DNA from 3 places in the Roseateles sp. P5_E1 genome. Region 3 is predicted to be linked to each of the others. Evidence: riboswitches for the same ligand, from Rfam matches in the RefSeq annotation. Region 3 holds a riboswitch; each other region holds the start of a gene.

Region 1 (7,835 bases), on a different contig from region 3:
CGCCAGGATCTTGCGGAAGTCCGCATGGATCGTCGGCATGTCGTCGACCAGCAGGACGCGACGGTTCTCGAAGGAGTTCATGCCTGGGTGTCCGTGGCAGCGGTCAGGGGTAGCTCAAGCGTGAAGGTGGCCCCGGTTCCGGGGCCGTCACTGTGGGCAGTCAGCGTACCGCCCATCTCCTGAGCTGCCAATACGCAACTGTGAAGGCCAAAACCGTGGCCGTCCTGCTTGGTCGTGAACCCGTGCGCGAAGATGCGCGTGAGATTCTCCGGCGCGATGCCGCAACCGTTGTCGGCAACAGCCACCTGGAGGCGATCGCCTTCAACCGCCCGTACCCGCACCACGATGCATTGCCCGACGTTGGGCGGCGCCTGCAGCACCGCATGGCGCGCGTTGCCAATCAGGTTCACCAGGATCAGCAGCGTGCGGTGCTTGTCCAGCATCAATGCCGGCACATCCTCGAACTCGCGCTCCACGCGCAGAGGGCCGATGCCACCGGTATCGATGCGCAGCGCATCTTCGATCAAGTCGGTGATGCGGGTCGATTCGACCATGCTGGACGCGCCGGCGTAGGACTGCTGCGTCGCCACGATTTCCTTGATATGGCGCACGCTGCGCGTCAGCGCCGCCAGCTCGTCAAGGATCTGCTGGCGCTCCTCGGCCACCGCCACCGAGAGTTGCTTCAGATAGCCTGGCAGCAGCCGCCCGCGCGCGTCGCGGGTGAGGTAGTCGCCCAGGTCCTGCGCATGCGCGTCCAGCAGCGCCACCGCGCGGGCCAGCCCAGCCGCCTCCGAACCGCGGACCTTGCCACTGATCAACTCGGCCGACACATTGACGCTGTTGAGCACATTGCCCACGTTGTGCAGCACGTTGGTGGCGATCTCGGCCATGCCCGACTGGCGCGCGTTCTCCAGCGCCTGCTTCTGCGCCAATTGCTGCTCGCGCGCCTTGCGCACCGCTTCGGCCGCTTCCTCGCGGCGAAAGAAGAAGTGGCCGGTCGTCAGCAGGATCACGATGATCGGCGTGGCCGCGACGACGACGACGATGCCCGACTGCCGGAAGCTGAGGAACAGCAATGTCGCCACCGAGGCGTTGCCCGCGTAGGCGATGCCAAGCCAGCCGAATGCGTCGACGAATGCCCGGACCGACAGCGGCTCGTTGCGCTTGAGCCGTGGCACTGCCGTGGCCATCACGGTGTTCAGCACGAAGTAGGCGAGCGCAAACAGGATCGCGCCCAGCAGGATCAGGCTGTCGCTCTCCAGTTGATGGTTGCGCAATTCGCCCAGTGCGACGTGCAGCACCGTGCCGGCGCTGAACATGGCAATGGCCGCCATCGCGGGGCTGGCGATGCGGCTGGTCCAGCGCTTGGAGGTGCGCCAGGCGCCGACCAGCGCTTCCGCTGCCGACGCCACGGCCGCGGCCTCCGGCCCGTTCAGCAGCAGCAGCAGGAAGATGAAGATCTCGCCAGCGGTGAACGAGTTCGTTGAACGCGGAATCCGCACCGGCACCAGCCCGGCCAGCATCGCCAGCAGCGTGCCGCCCACCACGCGCAACCAGGCATCCGGCGAAAGGCTCACGACGTGGCGCAACGAGTGCGCGAGCACCACCACACCGATGCAGACCACCGCCCACCAATACACCGCCGCCTTGCGGTTGTAGTCCGGCATCAGTGCCTGATGGACGCGCCGAGGCCAGCTCACTCCGGGCTCGGCGCCTGCAGCAACCATCATCGTTCGCCGGTGCGGGCAACTTCGCTGAGCACGACACCCTCGCTGAGCACCACGCCCTCGCTCAGCACGACACCCTCGCTGAGCACCACGCCTTCGCTCAGCACCACGCCTTCGCTGAGGACGACCCCTTCGCTGAGGACCACACCCTCACTGAGGACGACGCCTTCGCTGAGCACCACACCGCTGCCCGATGCCAGCCAGCCGGAAAGCGTCGCGGTGGGGACGAAGACGCCCGTGCGACCCAGCAGCGAACTGCGGCCGACCAGCGAATTCAGCGTGATGACGCCGTCGGTCAGGAAGCGCTGCCCCGTCGGCACGGGAGACGCCGTGATCGTCGACAGCGCCGCGCCGGGGCGGATCTGGACAGTAACGCGCGTCGCGCTGCCGCCCACCCAGAACAGGCCCGGGTCGTACACCGGCTGGTAGCGGGTGAAAAGCGCGCTGCCGCTGTAGAGGTGGCGCCCGCCGGCGAAGATGATGCGACTCCAGGGCACCGACTGACCGCCGATGATCGACACCGGCGCGGGCATCACCTGGCCCGGCGCCAGCAGCGGCGCACCCGCCGCGATGCGGCCGCTGGCGATGACCGTGGCGAGATCGCTGCGCAGCGCACCGGCCAGCCGCACCGCGCCGTCGACGTTCAACAGGCCCGCGCCCTGCTGCAGCAGGTTGGCGCCCGGCAGGGCCTGCGCGGTGTACTGCAGGATCGCCTTCACCAACGGGGGCGTCAGGCCGGGGTTGGCCTGCAACATCAGGGCCACGGTACCGGACACCACCGGCGCAGCGACCGAAGTGCCGCTCAGGTCCATCAGCCCGCGGCCCCGCGGCTGCGCCGTGCCGCCATAGGGCGCCGACAGCGAGGGGAAGTCCGTGGCGAGCGTGCTGCCGGCCGCCATCGGGCCGACGATGCGATTGCCCGGAGCCACCAGGTCCGGCTTGAGCAGGTTGTCGGCGACGCGGCGCCCGTCGGGCAGGAACAGGCCGCCGCGGGTGGGCCCGCGGGAACTGAAATGGTTGACTGCGTCGTCGCTGCGCGAGGCCGTCGCCTGCGTGTTGGCCGACCCCACGGTGATGACCGAGGGCTCGTTGCCCGGCGAGCTGATCGTGCCGTAGCGCTCCTGGCCGGAAGCGTCCGTGCCGTAGTTGCCGGCGGCAACGACCACCACGAGGCCGGCTGCGCTCGCGCCGCGCAGAGCGCCGCACAGCGGGTCGGTCCGATACGACTCGGTCGAATCGGCGGCAAGGCTCACGTTGAGCACGCGGATGTTTTGCTGCTTCGCATGCGCGATGACCCAGTCGATCCCGGCCAGCACATCGCTCAGCTCGCCTTCGCCGCGGCTGTCAAGCACCTTGACGTCGACCAGCGAGGCCTGGGTCGCAATGCCGCTTGACTCGGGCAGACGCGACGTCGAGCGGCCTGCGGCGACGCCCGCGACATGCGTGCCGTGGCCATATGCATCCGCCCCGCCCGCCGCTTGGGGGCGTTCATCGAGCGCCGCGTCGGATCGGTCGACGCCGGGCTGCCAGGCGCGGCCCGCGCCGCCTTGCGTCACCTTCTCAAAGTCGACGGCGCGTGCGACCCGCGAGCGCTGGCCATCGGTGAACGCGGTGTGGTTCCCAGCGATGCCCGAATCCAGCACGGCGATGGCGACGCCCGAGCCGTCCAGGCCCCGCGCCGCGCCGATCGTGGCGGCACGCACGTCGGCTGCGCCGGTGGAGGCCTCGGTCAGGCTGAACGTGCGGGCCGCGCGCCGGTTCGGCGAGATGCTCTGCACGTCCGGCCGCGCAGCGAGCGCGTCAACCTTGTCAACGGGCAAGGTCACGAAAAGCGCCGGCACCGACTGGTAGCGCCAGTAGACGGTGCCACCCGCCGCCACGACCGCGCGGCGGAGCTCGACCAGCTCGGCGTCCCGCCCGTCGCTGACGACCAGGGTGTGCACGTAGCGGCGACCAGCCAGTTCCTGTTGCCAGCGCTGGCGAGGCGCAGCGGCCGAATCGACGGCCTGACGCAAATCGGCGGCAATCTTGTCGCGCGGCGCTGCTTGCGCCAGTGCAGGCCACAGCAATGCAGCCAGCGTCAGCAGCAGCGCAAGCGCCGCGTGCAGGCGCCACTCGATCAGAACTACGAATCGAAGAGGGAGCGTGGTGGACTTCATGGACAGCTTTCGTTGTTGCGCTGATTCCTACGCACACGCCCGGTCGGGCGTCGCGCCGCATCCCGGCGACGGAAGAGCTGCCATGTCGACGGCGACCTGCCGGCGGCTTGTCCTTGGCAACCCCGCTGTCGTAACCCGCCAGGCGGGCCTTAGACCGGAAGCTTTGCGACCCCGGCTTTCGCTCGGGTGTGCCTTTGTCATCAGTGAAAAAAATGTATCTGAAATCGCGGCGTAACGCTGTGAACAAGTGGCGCTTCCAGTACCGTCTGGCCACCGTTACACATCGACGATCCGGCCATGAATGCAGCACCGTCCAAATAGGAAGGCATGCGCCGATCGACGCAAGCCATGTCAGGGTGCCCAGGCCTCAGTCTTGCGCTGCAGCAGCTGACGCTGGCGGCGGCCGTAGTACCAGACCGACGAGGAACTGGCGCGCGATATCAACAACCATCTAGCCCGTGGGCACCTGCCGCATGGGCCGCATGGACGACCCCGGTGCGGTGGTCGACTCACGGCTGCGCGTGCGCGGCGTGAGCGGGCTGCGCATCGCGGATGCGAGCGTGATGCCGACGATCACGAGCGGGAATACGAATTCGCCGACATTGATGATTGCGGAGAAGTTGGCTGGGTGGTTGGTGGGGTGAGCCGCGCTTCGCCGGCCCGCCGCCGCGCGCCGGCCAGCTAACGACCACCGTTGCCGGTAGCCAGCACTGTCCCCGCCTCACCTTCGATCCAGGCCGTCTTGCTGTCCACCACCTGGATGCGCCACAGGTCGCGGTCTGCCTGCGTGGGCTGTCTGACCCACGTCTTGCCGCCATCCGTGGTGGCAACAACCATGCCCCCACGGCCGACAGCCCATCCGTTGTTGGCATCGGCGAACGCAATGTCAGCGAACTGCCCGCTGACGCCCATCACCTCGGTCCAGGTGGCGCCAGCGTCGTCCGAACGGTACAAGCCGAAGGTTTGCGCGGACCACCAGGTCTTGGCATCGCTCGCGATGACTTTGCTGCGCGTGTTGAACGGCGATTCAACGTTGGGCGCGAGAACCGTCCAGGTCTGGCCATCGTCCACCGTACTTGCCAGCAACGTGCGAAGTCCATAGATGACGATCTGTCGCCCGTCTCCGAAGAACAGCCCACCTACGCTCACCGTCTGCGGCGGTGACAGGGTCATCCACGTCTGGCCGCCATCGCGGGTAAACACCAGCCCGCGCCGATCGGTCGGCTCGCCCCAGCCACGGTTGGCGTCGACGAAGTCGAATCGCACCAGGCCCCCATGAACTAGCTGGCCATCACGCCATGTGGCGCCGCCATCCGACGTCTTGTACAGGCGGCCGTCGCTCTGCAGCATCCAGCCGATCTTGTCGTCGACGAAGCGCAGCGCCGTGTTGGTGGCCGTGGAGGGCAGGCCCGTGCTCGGCTTGGTCGTCCAGGTTCGCCCGCCGTCGCTCGTCTGGCGCAGTTGGCCCGTCGCATCCAGACCAAGGCCGCGCTTGGCGTCGAGGAAGGCGAGTTTCATGGAGTACTCGCCAAACCAGGGCGACGAGGGAAGGTCGTTGCGCAGCAGAGCGGCGTCGACCGCGATCGTCCAGTTGCGTCCTCCGTCGGTCGACAGGAAGGCGCGCCCGGTGCTGTCCTGCATGCTGAAGACGTTGCCATCGACCTGACGAAGGCGCTTGAAGGCCGCATAGGTGGGTTTGCTGAGGCCCTCCACCGATGCGGAGGACCACGTTTGCCCTCCGTCACCGCTCCAGGCCAGACCGCGTTCTGCGTACTCGCCTCCCAATTCGGATGGCCGCCAGATAAAGGGGCCCTGTGACGGCACCAGCACCGTCGTGCCGACGGCCAGGGCTCCCTCGCCGGTGGCGCCCAGCGCAGGCAGCCGCACGGTGCTCCAGTGCGTTCCGCCGTCGTTGCTGGAGATCAGCGTCCGATTGTCGAGGCTGGCCAGCAGCACCTGGTCCGCTGCGCTCGCCCGGATGATGCTCAGCCTGTTGCCCACCGGCATCGCGGCGCCATCAAGGGTGCTCGGGTCGACGCGGCGCCAGCTGTCACCGCCGTCAAAGCTCAGGAGGAGCGTATAGGTTGTTACCCAGCTCACCGTGGCCGGGTCGAACGTCGACAACACCCATCCGGCAGCCACGGTCTGGTCGTCGACCAGGTTGAAGAACGCGCTACCGCCATTGCCATGAGCCAACAGGTCGAGCACGACCGTGCTGGTCCGTCCGAAGTCCGTGGAGCGTCTCAACTCGGCACCGGAGAAACCCCAGAACGTCCCGCGCGATGAAATGTCGCTGAGAAAAAAATCGTGCCGCGCCCAGGTTGCGCCCCCATCGGTCGTGTGCAGGCCCGTGGTGCCGACGATAGCGATCTGATCGTCGACCGCCACCAGCCGACTGCCAAAGCCGGCTCGCAGCGCAAGGGGCACGGGGGCCGTGCGGCTCCATGTCTCCCCACCATCGGTCGTGCGGAGCAACGTGGGCTCGTCACCCATGACCCAGCCGTGCTTCGCCGAAGCGAAACTGACGGCCCTCAGCGCTTTCGTGGAACCGCTGGCCTCAGTCGACCAGGTGACGCCGCCATCCGTGCTCCGGGACAGCTCGCCATGCTCTCCCGTTACGAACAGCGAGGTCTTGGATGCAAAGAAGCTGTCGGTGTGCACATTGCCATGCGGTAACGGCTGCTGCCAGCACCAGCCGCCATCGCCTGTCTTGGAGCATTGCAGGCCCCTGACGTTGTTCAGGTTGGTGATGCTGACGCGGACGACCTCCGTCTTTGATGCGCCTGCAGCGTTGCTCACTGTGAGCTTGACGTCGTAATCGCCACCCTTGGCGTACTGATGCTTCGGACTGGTCTCGGTGCTGGTCTTGCCGTCACCGAAATCCCAACCAAAGCTGAGGCCCGCCGTCGAGGGCGCGCTGCTGCCAAACTGGAGCTCACTGGTCGACTCGGCCGTCGCCGGTGCCGTGACGCTGAGGGTATCTGGCAAAGGGGTCGGCGGTGTGGGAGGCTCGCCGCCGCTCCCACCACCGCCGCCACATGCGCTCAGCAGCGCCGCTGCAACCAGCGCACCCCACCAGCTCGGCAATTTCCTGTTCAGTGTTTTCATTCGCACTCTTCGGCTGATATTTGCTAATCAGTCTATCCGTGCAATAGGGCACGAAACGATGTGTCTATTTCCCGTCAGTTAGCAAAAGGCCAAGCAAAGCATCACGCTGCAGACACGGCCGGCTAGGTGCGGCCGGCATGCAATCTCCGTGAGGCCGACGGCCGCGACAATCACGGCATGCCGTCTGATCGTTCCCGCGTCCTCTCCGTCATCCCGCCGATGACGCAGCTGAACACGCCCTACCCGTCCACCGCCTACCTGACGGGCTTCCTGCGCTCACGCGGCATCGATGCGCAGCAGGTGGACCTGGCGCTGGCCCTGGTGCTGGAGCTGTTCACACCCACCGGCCTGGCCCAGCTGCATGAAGCCGTGCTGGCCCTGCCCGAAGGCGAGCGCACGCCGCAGACGGCCTGGTTTGCCGCCGAGTTCCCGGCAATAGCTGCCGCCACGCCGCGCGTCCTCGGCTTCTTGCAGGGCCGCGACCCGACGCTGGCGCATCGCATCAATACCCGCGCCTTCCTGCCCGAAGGCGCACGCTTCGCGTCGCTGGACGCCTATGTCGACGAGGACGGCGGCGACCCGCTCGCCTGGGCGTTTGGCGCCCTCGGCTTGCAGGACCGCGCGCGCCACCTCGCAACCCTCTTCCTGAACGACCTCGCCGACGTACTGCGCGACGCCGTGGATGAACGCTTCGAGTTCGTCCGCTATGCCGAATCCCTGGCCGCGGCCCAAGCGCATTTCGACCCGCTGGCCACCGCCCTGGCCGCTCCGCCCAATCTCGTCGACCGCACGCTGCACACGTTGACGCTGGCCGCGCTGGAACAGCACCAACCCGAGGTCG
Region 2 (7,348 bases), on a different contig from region 3:
CCGCGCGCTTCGTGCCCGGCCATCTGCGCCAGACGCTGGAGTCCGCGCTCGCAGCCTGGGCCGGCTTGTCGCTGGGCAGCGCAGCCCTGCTGTGGCTTTGCCTGCCGCAGATGCCCTCCTTCGCCCTGCTGCTGCTGGGCGCCGCGGCCGTGCTGGCCTTCATGGGCTGGGCGACGCGCGAATGGCAGCTCTGGCTGGTGATCTCCATCGGGCCGGTGCTGTTCTTCGGCACCGGACTGGACCGGCGGCTGGCGCCTCTGGGCACCGCGCTGCGCGAGCTGTGGCTGGCCCAGCCGCTGTCCGTGCTCGCGCTGAGCCTGCTGGCCCTGGGCTGGTCGCTCACGCGGCTGTTCGGCAGGGGCGACGCGGCCCACGCCGAGGCCTATGCCCGCCTGGGCCGCATGCGCCGCGCCGCCGAGGACAGCATGCAGGGCAAATACGCCGGTGCCGCCGCCTTCGGCCGGGTGGGCGAATGGCTGAGCCAGCCTTTTGCGCTCGCCGTGTCGGCCTGGCAGCGCCATGTCGTCGCGCAGGCCGAACCGACGGGCCAGAGCGCCATGCGCCGCGCCGAGATCGTGCTGCATGGCCGGCAGCACTGGCTGCACCAGAGCCTGGGCGCCGTGATGGCCGTGGGCATCGCCGCGCTGAGCTTCTTCATCGCGTTTGCGCTGGCCGGCCAGGGCCTGCAGGACAACTGGACCAAAGGCGCCTACGGCATGGCCATCGGCCTGGCGAGCATCGGCTTCAACCCTTGCTTCACCCTGCCCAACATGCTCTGGCACAGCCGCCGCGAACAGGCCCTGATGCGGCTGCTGCCAGGCCTGCCGCAGGGAGAGGCGCTGAACCGCGCGGTTGCGCTGATGCAGTTGCGCCACGCCCTGGTTGCCTGGGCGCTGACGACCGCCGGCCTGGGCCTGCTGGCCTGGGCCGCGAACAATGCCGCACTGCTGTGCCTGGCCTTTGGCGCCCTGCCACTGAGCACCGGCTGGCTGCTGCGCGCGCCTTCGCGCATGAAGTCGCCCACGGCCTGGACCACCGTCGTGCCCATCCTGGCCTTCATGCTGATGGGCTGGGGCATGTTCCTGCTGCAAAAGGATCTGGGCGCGCCGCTGCCTCTGCTGGCAGGCGCCAGTGTTGCGCTCAGCGCCGCGCTGGGCGCATGGCGCTGGCGCACGCTGAGCGCTGCGCCAACGGCCTTGCCGGCCGGTCGCTTGAGCTGAAAACGCTCGGCGCAAGCCCGCCGCAAGCTTCAAAAACCGCTCGTCGCGGGCCTCGCGCCGCTCGCCGGGCGGGGGTCTCGGTTCGTGAACTGACGCACGGACAAAACACGGCTTACATCCGCACACTGCGTCCCATGCAGTCGGCAAACCCGTCGAAAGGCGGGGACGCAAAGCCACCGGTCTTCGTGCTCTGACAGGAGCAAAAGACAGCGGGGCCGCCCTGGGCGGACAAGGACATGTCCGCAGCGTGGCACACGGGGAGGTGCCGGCTACTGCCCAGTAGCCCCACCCTTTGCATCAACCCGAAAGACCACGCCATGAAGTACCAAGCCATTGCCTTCGCTGCCCTCGCCCTGTTCGCCCAGGCCAGCTTCGCCGCCGACCCGACGGCCCAGCTCACCGGCCTCGTGCGCATCGTCAAGAGCGACGGCCAGACCGTCCTCGCCCAGGCCGCGCCCATGCTCGTCGCCGCCAACGGCACGGCCACGGGCGCCATGCCCCAGATCACCGTCAGCGAGAAGGATGCCTTCATCTCCAGCCTCGGCCGCTGCGCCTTCAACTTCAAGTACGACGAGGTCAGCGCCTCGGCCGTGGCCACCAGCACCAACCGCATCTACAGCAACGACACACTGATCGCGCAGAACACGCAAATCGCGCTGACGCCCAAGGTCGTCAAGACGATCTGGACCCAGCCCTATCTCTTCGCCGGCGCGAACAACGTGAAAGTCGTCGTCAATGTCGACGGCGTGCCGAGCACGGGCTGGGTGCGCATCAACGTGAGCGGCACCTGCGGCAAGCCCGCCGCGGCACCAGCTCCGGCACCCGTGGCCGCACCGCCCGCACCGGCCCCGTCGCCCGCTCCCGCACCGGTCGTCTATGTCCAGCCCGGCTCGGGCGACTGGAACAACCTCAACAACGCCTGGGGCTACAGCAACTACGCGGCAACCCAGCTCAAGGGCAAGGGCTATGCGAAGTACGCCGAGATCGTGCGCCTGAACGCCGCCCTCACGACGGCGATCAACGCCAAGAAGATCTCGACCGGTGACTACGGCAGCCTGATGGCGGCCTGGAACGCACTGATGGCCGACCCCGCCTTCAAGGCCGCGATGGCGGCCATCGTGCCGACACCAGGCGTCAAGTAAAGACCCCTCGTCCAGTCCCGCTCCGCTGAACACGAGCGGGCCTAACCGGCCCCCCCGAGGGGGCGGCGATGCTTGGCGGCATTGAGCCGCAAGCACATCGCCATGGCGGGCCGGCTAGGGGCGGCCCGTCGCTCGGCCCGAGCGCACCACGTTACTGGTTGATCTCCGGCTCGGCCAGCTGGGCCAGCAGGGTCAGCGACTCCTGCCAGCCCAGGTAGCAGGCCTCGGCCGGGATCATGGCCGGGATGCCTTCCTGCTTGATGTGCACCTCGGTGCCGCAGAACACGGCGCGCAGCTCGACGGTCGTCGTCATCTCGCCGGGCAAGTTGGGGTCGTCAAAGGCCGCCGTGTAGCGCAGCTTCTGGCCTGGCACCAGTTCCAGGTAGCGGCCGCCAAAGCTGTGGCCGCCGCCGGTCGTAAAGTTGGTGAACGACATCTTGTACGTGCCACCCACCTTGGCATCCATCTCGTGAACGGTGCCGGTAAAGCCATGGGGCGGCAGCCACTTGGCCATGGCGGCCGGTGTCGTGAAGGCGCGGTAGACGCGGTCGGGCGGGCAGCGCAGCACGCGGTGCAGGGTGACGGTGTTGGTCATGGTCGATTCCGTGGTTGGACAGAGGATGGCCCTCTGTCATGACGACGATCAGAGCCCGACCGGATCGACAACGCCAACCCGGAAAAAACCCTAGATCGGCAACTCGGTGAAATAACGGCCGCCGTGGAAGATCAGCGGCTGAGCGCCGAGCCGGGACGAGCAACGCTCGACTTCGCCGACGAAGATGACGTGGTCGCCCTCCTCGTAACGGCTGCGGTTGGCGCATTCGAAGACGGCAGCAGCCCCCTCCAGCACCGGCGCGCCGCCCGCGCCCTCGTGCCAGGCCACGCCGGCGAAGCGATCGATGTCACGCGTCGCGAAGCGCTGGGCCAGCTCCTTCTGGTCGGCCGCGAGGATGTTGATGGCGTAATGCGAGCCATGCGAGAACACCGGCATGGAGCCGGCGCGGCGCGCCAGGCTCCACAGCACCAGGGGCGGGTCCAAGGACACGGAGTTGAAGGAATTGGCGGTGAGGCCGACCAGGCCGCCGTCCGCAGCGCGAACGGTGACGATGGTCACGCCGGTGGCAAACATGCCCAGTGCGGCGCGGAATTGCTGGCTGTCCATGGGGTGATTGTCGCCAGTCCCGCGCCGCTGTCCTACGAAAGCCGCCATCGCCGCCCAAGCACAATGTCGGCATGGATGCCGACGACTTCCAGGTCCGCGACGACCTGCAGTTCACTGACCCGCCGACGCGCATGTTCGGCGACTGCGCCGACTGCGCCGCCGGCCGCTGCGCGCCCCCGGCCCTGCGCGGCCGCCGCCTGTTCACCGGGCTGCTTGCCGCTACCGGTGCCGCAGCGTTCATGCCAGCCTGGGCACGCGAAGGCGTGGAGGTCGGGCCCAAGAGCAAGTTCACCGGCTTCGTGTCGGCCGACCAGCTGGAACAGGCCGGTGGCCAGCAGTACGCGCTGATGATGCGCGAGGCCGGCCAGCAGCGTGCCCTGGCGCCGATGGACCACCCCCAGGCCCAGAGGCTGCGCTACATCGCCCAGCGCATCATTCCCTTCAGCTACGAATGGAACGACCGCGCCCGGCAGTGGAAGTGGGAAGTCAACCTGCTGGCCAGCGCGCAGCTGAACGCCTTCTGCATGCCGGGCGGCAAGATCGCGTTCTTCTACGGCATCCTCGACAAGCTCAAGCTGGAAGACGACGAGGTCGCCGCCATCATGGGCCATGAGGTCGCGCATGCGCTGCGCGAGCATGCTCGCGAGCGCGTCGGCAAGTCGGCGTTCACGAACGGCATCGTCGAACTCGGCTCGGCCTTGCTGGGGTTGGGCAACGTGGGCCGCGGCCTGGCCGGCATGGGGGCCCAACTGGTCAACCTGCGCTTCAGCCGCGACGACGAAAGCGAGGCCGACCTCGTCGGCATCGAGCTGTCCGCCCGTGCGGGCTATGACCCCGCCGCCGCCGTGCGCCTGTGGGAAAAGATGATGACGGCCAACAAGGGCGCGCCGCCGCAATGGCTGTCCACCCACCCGGCCAGCACGACGCGCATCCGCGACATCCAGGCCAACCTGCCCAAGGTCGAGGGCCTCTACAAGCGCGCAGCCAAGCCGGACCAGCGCTTCCCGGTTGCGCCGCCGCTGCAGGTCAGGTCGCGGTAGCTACCAGCGCGCTGGCAGGCTCTTGAGTCGCTGGTATTCGCCGGCCGCCACGCGCCTCAGGTAGCCGCCCAGCTCCAGGTCCTTGACGAGCTTGGACACCATCTCACGCGAGCAGCCCAGGCGCTGGGCCATGCCCTGGTGGGTGAGCGCCAGGTGGCGACCATCGCCGGTGGTCTCGTCGACGAGGTTCTTGAGACGGCCATAGACGTCGTTGAGCGCCAGCTGCTTGGTCGACAGCGTTGCGGCGCGGGCGCGGCGGATGACCTTGGTCAGCAGCTCGAAGGCAAATTCGGGGTGCTCGCTGATGTGGGTCAGCAGGCTGGCCCGCGTGACCATGACCAGGCGGCTGCCTTCTTCGGTGATGACACTGGCCGAGCGCGGCCCCCCGTCCAGGCTCATCTCGCCGACGTATTCGCCGGGGCCATAGACGCCGTAGGTGATCTCGCGGCCACGGGCGTCGCTGCTGAAGGCGCGCAGCGAGCCGGAGAGGATCAGATAGAGGTTGTCGCCGAGCGAGCTCTCCTCGATCAGCACGATGCCCTTGCGATAGCTGCGTGCAATGCCGCGCGCGGCCAGCTGCCGCAGCGAGGGCGGCAGGGCCAGGAGTTCGTTGTCGAGCGTGTCGTCAGGCATCCGGCGGCGCTCTGAGCATTTGGCTCCGGAGCGCGGTCGAATGTTAGTGCTTGCGGGCCGAGCGCCGGGCCGTCCCTAGCCGGCCCGCCTTGGGCGATGTGCTTGCCGGTCGATCCGGCAAGCATCGCCGTCCCCTCGGGGGACCGGTCAACGTACCCGTTGGACGAGGGGATTCAATTGACCAGCTTGGCCGGCCGCAGCGACGAAACAAGCGGCGGCAGCAAGGCCAACTGCCGCATCAGCTCGCCGATGCTGTCGGCGCCGCTCTTGGCGCGGATGCTCTGGATCTGGCTGCGCACCGTCGAGATGGCCACGCCCTGGCGCTGCGCGACCTCGGTCGGCTTGACGCCGTTGGACAGCGCCTTCAGCACCTCGGTCTCGGCCGGCGTCAGCTGGTAGCGCAGCGCGAACCACTGCGCGGCCAGGTCGCCGCAGAGCTGGCGGCGCTCCAGGATCAGCAGCACCGCCGCCTGGTTGACATCGCGGTTCAGCGGCACGACGACGACATTGGCGCGGCCACATTCGGCGCGATCGTCACCCAGGCGCAGCAGGCAGCGCCGGCCACTTGCCTCGGCGCCCTCCAGCGCGTCGGCCAGAGGCACCGCGTCGGTCAGCAGGCGGGCCCGCAGATGCTGGCCGACGAGCTCCAGCGGGTGGTTGTCATCCAGCGACGCCCGCGCCGCGAGATTGCTGTGAAGCACACGGCCCGCGCCGTTGAGAAGCACGACGCCGTGGTCGAGCTCCTCCAGCACAAGGCCCATCCATTGGTTGGAAAGCGAGGCCGCCTGACGGCGCTCGCGAGGACGGGAGCCCGGGACCTGCCCCGGCTGCACAAACTCGGACATCCACATCGAAGCACTCCTCGGCCCACCCCATGCGAGCCCTCATCAAAGAGTAGGAGAGCACGTTTCGCTTCGGGCGTAAATGTTGCTGGATGTGTTTGTGAACGAATTACCTCCAACCGCCGTTCAAACGACATCGGCAACATAGGGATTGCTGCGGCGCTCTCTTCCGATGCTGCTTTCCGGCCCATGGCCCGGGATGAACACGGTTTCATCACCCATCGGCCATAGGCGCTGGCGGATGGCGTCGATCAGTTGCAGGTGATTGCCGCCAGGGAAATCGGTCCGGCCGATGCCGCCAGCGAACAGCACATCACCCACGAAGGCGCGCCGCGCCGCGGCTGAGTGGAAGACGACATGACCCGGCGTGTGTCCGGGGCAGTGGCGCACGGTCAGGGTCTCCTGGCCGATCTGAACCGTGTCGCCATCGTCCAGCCAGCGGTCGGGCTTGAAACCTTCTGCCGGCGGGAAGCCAAACATCTTGCTTTGCTGCGCCAGGCCGTCGATCCAGAACTGGTCGCCGGGGTGGGGGCCGATGATGGGCAGGCCCTGTTCGCGGGCCAACTGGCCAGTGCCGCCAGCGTGGTCGATGTGGGCGTGGGTCAGCCAGATGGCCTTCAGGTTCAGGCCGCGCTCCTGCACCGCCGCTAGCAGCCGGGGCAGCTCGCCACCGGGGTCGATGACGGCGGCGTCTTTCGTGACGTCGCACCAGACAAGGGAGCAGTTCTGCTGAAAGGATGTGACGGGGACGGTCAGGTATTGCAGGGCCATTCGGGAGGGAGCTGATAACAAAGTTTCGAACTGAAGGTCAATGTATCGAATCGGCCCACCGAGCTTCACCGAATGCCAATGTCAAAGTTGCGAAGCCCTTGGGCCGCAAGCAACGTATGAATCGGAAATGAAGCAAGCTGCCGAGGGGCTAGCGCGGGTGAGCAGGCCATGCGCAGAACTCAATTCTCAAACCCGCACAAACCCGTCCGCGCTCCACGCCTGCGAGCCCACGCCGTGGTGCACGAAGAAGAGACCATCGGGGTCGTACCGCGCCTTCACGGCCCGCAGCCGCGCGGCGTTGGCGCCCCAGAACTCGCGCTGCCAGTCGGCGTTGAAGAAGTTGCTCTCCGACACATAGGAGCCCGACCTCGGCGCGACGCGGCGCAACGCGGCGGCGGCGGCATCAATGGCGCGCGCGTTGCGGTGCGCGTTGGTCAGGTCGGGCGGGGTGCGGGCCAGGCCCGGGTAGGCGGGCGCCTCGCCGTCGGCCATGATGACCAGCGCGAACGACTCGCACACCGCCGGGTTGGTGGCCGTG
Region 3 (7,835 bases):
GCGTCAGCCTGAAGGACCTGCACGAAGACCCCGACCGCCTGCGCACGCCGCTGATCAAGCGAGATGGCAAGTTCGTGCCGGCGAGCTGGGACGAGGCCTTTGCCGAGATCGAAAAACGCCTGCTGCCGATCTGGCGTGAGCACGGCCCGGATTCGGTGGCCTTGACCATCGGCAACCCGGCCGCGCACAAGGTCAGCCTGCTGGCCTACACGCCGCGCCTGGTGCGCGCCCTGGGCACGCGCAATGCCTTCAGCGCCTCGACGCTGGACCAGATGCCCAAGCAGCTCAGCGCCGGCCTGATGTTCGGCCACTGGCTGTCCATTCCTCTGCCCGACATCGAGCGCTGCGACTACCTGCTCATCCTCGGCGGCAACCCGATGATCAGCAACGGCAGCCTGTGGACGGTGCCCGACTACCGCGGCAAGGCCAAGGCCATGCGCGCGCGCGGCGGCCGCATCGTCGTCGTCGACCCGCGCCGCAGCGAGACGGCCGCGGCGGCCGACGAGCATCTGGCCATCCGGCCCGGCGGCGATGCGCTGCTGCTGGCCGGCATCGCCCACACGCTGTTCGACGAGGGCCTGTTGAAGCTCGGTCGGCTGGCCGATCACATCAACGGTCTGGACGAAGTACGCGCCGCCGTGCAGCCTTTCGCGCCCGAGGTGACGGCCGCCGGCTGCGGCATCCCGGCCGAGGTCCAGCGCCGCATCGCCCGCGAGATCGCCAGCGCGCCGCGCGCCGCCGTCTATGGCCGCATCGGCACCTGCACGACGCGCTTCGGCACGGTCAACTCCTGGCTGGTCGACCTCATCAACGCGCTGACCGGCAACCTCGACCGCGAGGGCGGTGCGATGTTCGCCAAGGCCGCCGCCTTCGCGTCCAATACCCAAGGCAAGCCGGGCAGTGGCAAAGGCATCACGACGGGCCGGCGCAAGAGCCGCGTATCTGGTGCGCCGGAAGTGTTCGGCGAACTGCCCATCACCGTGATGGCCGAGGAAATGGAGATCGCCGGCGAGGGCCAGATCAAGGCGCTGATCAGCATCGCGAGCAATCCGGTGCTGTCGGCCCCCGGCGGCCCGCGCATCGCCAAAGCGCTGGAGAAGCTGGACTTCATGCTCAGCCTGGACATCTACGTCAACGAGACCAGCCGCCATGCCGACGTCATCCTGCCCGGCCTGTCGCCGCTGGAGGACCTGCACTTCGACGTCGCCTTCCCACAGCTCAGCCATCGCAACCATGCGCGCTTCTCCGGCCCGGTGTTCGACGCGCCGGCCGGCACGCCGCAGGAGTGGCAGACCATCCTGCGCCTGTGTGCCCTGCTCGAAGGCCGCGGCCTGGATGTCGACGTGGCCCAGCTCGACGACGACGCCATCGAGGCCGACGTGAAGCGCTTTGCCGGTGACAACACACCGGCCATCCTCGCCGCGCTGCGACCCTGGCGCGGCCCCGAGCGCTTGATCGACCTGCAGCTGCGCGTCGGCCCCTATGGCGACCAGTTCGGCCGCAAGCCCGACGGCATCAACCTCGCCAAGGTCAAAGCGGCGAGCACCGTCGAAGGCGGTGGCATCGACCTCGGTGCGCTCACCGCCCGCATTCCCGAGGTCCTGCGCACGCCCAGCGGCAGGGTCGAGCTCGCGCCGCCCTCGGTGCTGGCCGACCTGGCAGAAGTGAAGACCGAGGCCGCGCCCGAGTTCAGCCTCATCGGCCGGCGCGACACGCGCTCGGGCAACAGCTGGATGCACAACCTGCCCGTGCTGGCCAAGGGGCCGGACCGCTGCACGCTGCTGGTCAACCCGGGTGACGCGGATCGCCTGGGCCTGGCCGAGTTTGCCCGGATCAAAAGCGCGGTCGGTGAGCTGATCGCGCGCGTCGAGCGCAGCGCCGACATGAGCCCCGGCGTGGTCAGCCTGCCGCATGGCTGGGGGCATGACCTGGACGGCGTGCAGCTCGGCGTGGCGCGCGAGCGGCCGGGCGTCAACATGAACGAGCTGCTGGACGACGCGGCACGGGACCCTTTGAGCGGCAATGCGGTGCTGAGCGGCATCGCCGTGGAGATTGCACCCGCCTGACCTGCCGAGACCGCGACGACCCGCCACATTTTGCGAACAACTTGTCAAGCATCGCCGGGCCGACCTGCCTAAACTCCCAGTAAAGCGGCGGTCGTCCCTGGCGCGCTCGCCACGGACGGCGATGGCGCGACGCATCCGCCAGCGGGAGCGATTTGATGGATGCAAAAGTTGCCGACCCTCCGGTCGTGCTGTTCGTCGATGACGAGGTGTCGATCCTCAGTGCGCTGCGACGGCTGTTCCGGCCCCAGGGTTACCGGGTGTTGCTGGCCGAAAGCGCCAAGGCCGGACTGGCCATGCTCGAGACCGAGCCGGTCGATCTCGTCGTGTCCGACATGCGCATGCCGGAGATGGACGGCGCGGCGCTGCTCGAACAGGTCCACCAGCGCTGGCCGACCGTCGGGCGCATCCTGTTGACGGGTTATGCCGATATCGGCTCGACCGTCGCAGCCATCAACCGCGGGCAGATCCACCGCTATATCGCCAAGCCCTGGGACGACCGCGAGCTGGTGATGTGCGTGCAGGACGGCCTGGAGCGCCGCCGGCTGGAGAAGGAAAACCGCGCGCTGCAGCTGCTGACTCAAAGGCAGAACGACGAACTGCAGGCCTTGAACACCGACCTGGCGGCGCGGGTCAAGGCGCGGACCAGCGAGCTGGAACAGGTCAACGCCATGCTGGAGACCTCGTTCGCGCAGTTGCAGGAGAACTTCCTGCTGTCGATCAACGTGTTCTCAGGTCTGATCGAGCTGCGTGGTGGTGGCATGGCGGGCTATTCACGCGAGGTGGCCGACCTGGCTCGCCGCACGGCGCGGCGGCTCAACCTGGGTGCAGCGGCAGAGGAAGACATCTACATCACCGGCCTGCTGCATGAGGTCGGCAAGATCGGCCTTCCGGACACGATGCTGCGCAAGCCGCTCTCGGCCATGTCCAGCGATGAGCTGGCCTTGTACCGCCGCTACCCGCTCAATGGCGAGGCGGCGCTGCTGCCGCTCGGGCGGCTGCAACGCGTGGCGCGCCTGGTGCGGTCGCACCACGAACGCATCGACGGCAAGGGCTACCCCGATGCGCTGAGCGGCGACGAGGTGCCGCTCGGCGCGCAGGTGGTGAGCGTGGCTTGCGACTACTACGCCGCACAGTCCGGCCGGCTGTCGCTGAAGCGCCATTCGGCGGCCGAGGCGCATTCGCTGATCCTCGGCGGTGCCGGCACGCGTTACGAGAAGGCTGTTGTCGAGGCCTTCGAGCTGGCGCTCAAGGACGAGCCCTCCGAGAAGCCGCGTGACCGGGAGCTGCAGCCTCACGAAGTGATGCCGGGCATGGTGCTGTCCCGCGACCTGCTGTCGCCGCAGGGCACGCTGCTGCTGGCGGCGGGTTTCGTCTTCGACAACCGGGTCGTCAGGCAGCTGCGCGAATTCGCCGGCCGTGAAGGCGCAAAGCTGCATGTCTTCGTGAAGCTGCCTGAAGGAGGTGCGACGTGAGCGAACGCATCCTGCTCGTCGACGACGAGCCTCACATCCTCAGCGCGCTGCAGCGCCTGCTGCGCAACGGGCTGAAGGACACCGGCGGCGCGCGCTATGACGTCGAAAGCTTCACCGACGGCGCCGTGGCTCTGGCACGGGCGCGCGAGTGCGCTTTCGCGCTGGCCATCTCCGATCAGCGCATGCCGGGCATGACCGGCGTGGAATTCCTGCGCGAACTGCGTCAGGTGCAGCCCGACTGCGGGCGCATCATCCTGTCCGGCTATGCCGACCTGAACGCGCTGGTGGCGGCCATCAACGAGGCCGAGATCGCCCGTTTCATCTCCAAGCCCTGGGCCGACTTCGACCTGCTCAGCGCCGTGCGCCAGGTGTTGCGCATCCGCGAGCTGACGATGGAGAACCAGCGCCTGGCTGACCAGGTGCGCCAGCAGATGGGCGTGCTCACCGCCCAAGAGGCGGAGCTGCGCCGCCTGGAGCGGCTCGAACCGGGCATCACCCATGTGAAATGGGGCAGCGACGGCTCGTTCATCCTGGAGGACCCGGATGAAGAGGTGAAGTGGTGACCGCACTGACGGTCGACTTCAGCCTCGCGCTGCAGGCCGTCAGTGCGTCGGTCCTGGTGCATGGATCGGACCGCATCCTGTTCGCCAACGCGGCGATGGAACGCCTGCTGGGCTATGGGCTGGAGGCGCTGCAGCAGATGCCGCCGCACGGCTGGGCAGCGCCCGAGTTCGCCGATGAGTTGCAGCGCTATGGCCAGCGGGCGCTGGCCGAGGAAGGCGAGCTGCCCGCGATCGAGATCGAGGCGCTGACGGGCAGCGGCTCGCTGCGCGTGCTGGAAGTCAAGGCGCATCGCGTGATGCTCGACGGCCAACCCTGTGCGGTGCTGACCGGGCAGGACCTCAGCGACATCCGCCACGTGCAGACCAGCCTGTTGGACATCGGCCGCGTGCTCTACCAGATCCTTGAGAACAACCCGGTGGCCACGCTCGTGATCGACAAGTCTCACCGCGTCACGCACTGGAACGCCTCCTGCGCTCAGCTCACCGGCCGCGACGCCTCCGAGATGCTGGGCCGCGACGACACCTGGCGCGCCTTCTACCCCGAAGCCAGGCCGCTGCTGGTCGACCTGATCCTGGACGGCAATGTCGAGCAGGAGCGCCAGCGCCTGTACGGCCGGCACTGCCAACCGTCGCCGCACATCGCCAACGCCTACGAGGTCGAGGGCTATTTCCCCAATTTCGGCCGGGAGGGGCGCTGGCTCTACTTCACGGCCGCCCCGCTGGTCGATGCCCACGGCGAAGTCGTCGGCGCCATCGAGACACTCCAGGACATCACGCGACGGCGCCAGGCCGAGGACGAACTCCGCCGCCATCGCAACGAACTCGAGAACATGATCGCGGACCGCACGGCCGAGTTGCTGAGCACCCATCATGAACTCGAAGCCTTTCTCGAGAACGCGTCGGTAGGCATCATCGCGACGTCCAACCAGTTGATCCAGCGCGGCAACAAGAAGTTCATCGAGATGTTCGAACTCGGTGACGTCCCGCCCCATGGACTGCCGACGCGCCGCCTGTTCAAGAGCGACGAAGACTTCGAAGCGCTGAGCCAGATCGCCATCCCGGTGCTGTCGCGGGGCGGCTCGCTGCTGCACGAGATGGAGGTCTGCACGCTGGCCGGCAACACGCTGTGGGTGCAGATCATTGCCTACGTGTCCAACCCCGAGGAGCCGACGGCGGGCACCTGGTGGCTGCTGCAGGACCGCACGGAGGTGCGCCGCGTGCAGCGTGAGCTGGAGCTCAACTACGAGCGCATCAAGCAGACCAACAACCGGCTCGAGGAAGCGCAGAACCAGCTGCTGCAGGCCGAGAAGATGGCCTCCATCGGGCAGCTCGCCGCTGGCGTGGCCCACGAGATCAACAACCCGATCGGCTTTGTCAGCTCCAACCTCGGCTCGCTGCGCGGCTATGTCCAACCCGTCTTCGCGTTGCTCGCGCTGCTGAGGAAGACGCCGGCCGACGCGCTGCCGGGCAATGTGCGAGAAGAGCTGGACAGGGTGGATGCCGCCGTCGACCTGAGCTTCGTGCAGGAGGACCTGCCCCAGTTGCTCGACGAGAGCGAGGAGGGGCTGTCGCGGGTCAAGAAGATCGTGCAGGACCTCAAGGACTTCTCGCGCGTCGACCATGCCGATTGGCAGGACGCCGACCTCAACGCCGGGCTGGACTCGACGCTCAACGTCGTCATGAACGAGGTCAAGTACAAGGCCGAGGTTCGCAAGGACTATGCCGTGCTGCCTCCGGTGCACTGCATCGCCGCGCAGCTCAATCAGGTCTTCATGAATCTGATCGTCAATGCGGCCCATGCCATCAAGGAGCGCGGCACGATCACGCTGACCACGCGCGCCGAGGATGGCTGGGTTCGCATCGAGATCGCAGACACGGGCAGCGGCATGAGCGAGGAGGTCAAGCGGCGCATCTTCGAGCCCTTCTTCACGACCAAACCCGTCGGCCAAGGGACGGGCCTGGGCCTGTCCCTGTCTTTTTCCATCGTGCAAAAGCACGGCGGCCGCATCGAAGTGGATTCCCAACCCGGCGTCGGCACGCGCTTCACGGTCTGGATCCCGCTGCACCCGCCGCAGCCCTCCTGAGCTTTTGTGTCCTGCGTGACACAAAGCAACCACAGCGCAGTAACTCACGAAACGCAGACTAGCGGCATCGAAAGCTCGCGCTGCCCGCCGAGTCAGAAGTCACGCAGCGCCTTTGTCGGGCCCCGTATCTCGGCACCCCGGCGCCTAGACTGAACCTGTTTCACAACCCAGAGGGCAAACCCGTCGAAAGGCGGGGACGCAAAGCCACCGGCCTACAGCGCGCAAGCGCCACGGCAGCGGGGCCGCCAAGACCGGCAGGTCTTGATCGGCGTGGCCCTCCTTCGTACGAGAACCCGGCCATGCGCAGTACCCGCCCTGTCTCCTGGACTTCCTGGACCCTCAGCCTGCTGACCGCCGCGGCCCTCACCGCTTGTGGCGGTGGCAGCAGCGACAGCCCGACCGTCCAGGTCAGCGAGGCGGCCTCGGTCATCAACCTGACCGTTGATCTTGCCGATGGCGCCGCCGCCAGTGTCGAGGCTCAGCCCAGCTTCCACACCGCCGCCGTCGATCTCGAAGAACCCGACAACGGTGCCGCACCCCACCGCAGCAACGCCCTGGCCGGTGTCGCCACCCAAGGCCTGACACGCGACCGCCTGGACGACGCCATGCGGCCTCGCGCCTTCGCGGCGGGTGCAGGCGAAGCCGCCCCGATGGCGACGTCCACTGCGGTGACGACCTATACGCCGGCACAGATCCGCGCCGCCTACGCGCAGCCGGCCCTGCCCGCCAGCACCGCCGGCCTGACCGCCGCCCAGGCCGCCCAGCTCGGCGCCGGCCAGACCATCTACATCGTCAACGCCAAGCACGACCCCAACATCGCCGCCGAACTGGCCGCCTTCAACACCAAGTTCGCGCTGCCGACCTGCAGCTCGCGCATCCTGGCTGCCAACGCCAGCCTGCCGCTGGCCAAAGCCTCCGCGTCCAGCTGCGAGCTGGTCATTGCCTACAGCACGACCGCCGGCGCCCTGACCGCCACGGCGCCCGCCTATGACAGCGGCTGGGCCACCGAGATTGCGCTGGACGTGCAATGGGCCCACGCGACGGCACCGCTGGCGCGCCTCGTCCTCATCGAAGCGCCGGATGCCGGCGTCGGCAGCCTGTCCAAGGCCGTGGCCCTGGCCAACAAGATGGGCGCCGGCGTCGTGTCCATGAGCTTCGGCGCCGCCGAGGGCAGCTGGACGTCGAGCTATGACAGCGCCTTCGCCACCGCCGGCATGAGTTACCTGGCCGCCACCGGTGACAACGGCGCGGCCGTGTCCTGGCCTTCGGTGTCGACCCGCGTCGTGGCCGTCGGCGGCACCACGCTGAGCTACAGCAGCGGTGCGCGCAGCGAAACCACCTGGACCGGCACCGGCGGCGGCACCAGCGCCTATGTGGCCCTGCCCAGCTACCAGAGCGGCACCATTGGCGGCTACGCCAAGCGCGCCGTCGCCGACGTCGCCTTCAACGCCGACCCCAACTCCGGCCAGTACGTGGCGCTGATTGCACAGGGCGCGACGACGACGCGCTGGGTCAGCGCCGGCGGCACCAGCCTGGCCACGCCGCAATGGGCCGGCCTGCTGGCCGTGGCCAACGCGATGCGCGCCGCCGCCAGCAAGGCCCTGCTCGGCCAGCCTCATGCCGCCCTCTACCAGCAGATCGGCGCCGTGC

Evidence for each region. A riboswitch is a leader RNA that binds a small molecule or an ion and turns the genes downstream of it on or off. The one in region 3 is predicted to bind cyclic di-GMP.
Region 1: it holds a riboswitch for cyclic di-GMP, as region 3 does, so the genes downstream of both, ACXJKJ_RS07685 (S8 family serine peptidase) here and ACXJKJ_RS09690 (S53 family peptidase) in region 3, are expected to answer to the same signal.
Region 2: it holds a riboswitch for cyclic di-GMP, as region 3 does, so the genes downstream of both, ACXJKJ_RS02630 (hypothetical protein) here and ACXJKJ_RS09690 (S53 family peptidase) in region 3, are expected to answer to the same signal.

What each region holds. Positions count from the first base shown of each region.
Region 1 is NZ_JBFUMN010000005.1:123,104-130,938, forward strand. Features, by position in the region: gene ACXJKJ_RS07675 (ATP-binding protein) at 1-81, opposite strand, end outside; gene ACXJKJ_RS07680 (sensor histidine kinase) at 78-1,667, opposite strand; gene ACXJKJ_RS07685 (S8 family serine peptidase) at 1,727-3,886, opposite strand; cyclic di-GMP riboswitch class I at 3,999-4,089, opposite strand; partial or broken gene ACXJKJ_RS07690 (GMC oxidoreductase) at 4,342-4,530, shown strand; gene ACXJKJ_RS07695 (YCF48-related protein) at 4,568-6,994, opposite strand; gene ACXJKJ_RS07700 (B12-binding domain-containing radical SAM protein) at 7,172-7,835, shown strand, end outside.
Region 2 is NZ_JBFUMN010000001.1:535,423-542,770, reverse strand. Features, by position in the region: gene ACXJKJ_RS02635 (hypothetical protein) at 1-1,220, shown strand, start outside; cyclic di-GMP riboswitch class I at 1,353-1,443, shown strand; gene ACXJKJ_RS02630 (hypothetical protein) at 1,538-2,362, shown strand; gene ACXJKJ_RS02625 (SRPBCC family protein) at 2,514-2,957, opposite strand; gene ACXJKJ_RS02620 (flavin reductase family protein) at 3,048-3,524, opposite strand; gene ACXJKJ_RS02615 (M48 family metallopeptidase) at 3,656-4,564, shown strand; gene ACXJKJ_RS02610 (Crp/Fnr family transcriptional regulator) at 4,565-5,197, opposite strand; gene ACXJKJ_RS02605 (helix-turn-helix transcriptional regulator) at 5,371-6,048, opposite strand; gene ACXJKJ_RS02600 (MBL fold metallo-hydrolase) at 6,166-6,810, opposite strand; gene ACXJKJ_RS02595 (FAD-dependent oxidoreductase) at 6,997-7,348, opposite strand, start outside.
Region 3 is NZ_JBFUMN010000007.1:95,296-103,130, forward strand. Features, by position in the region: gene ACXJKJ_RS09670 (molybdopterin-dependent oxidoreductase) at 1-2,066, shown strand, start outside; gene ACXJKJ_RS09675 (HD domain-containing phosphohydrolase) at 2,222-3,538, shown strand; gene ACXJKJ_RS09680 (response regulator) at 3,535-4,101, shown strand; gene ACXJKJ_RS09685 (ATP-binding protein) at 4,098-6,185, shown strand; cyclic di-GMP riboswitch class I at 6,349-6,435, shown strand; gene ACXJKJ_RS09690 (S53 family peptidase) at 6,485-7,835, shown strand, end outside.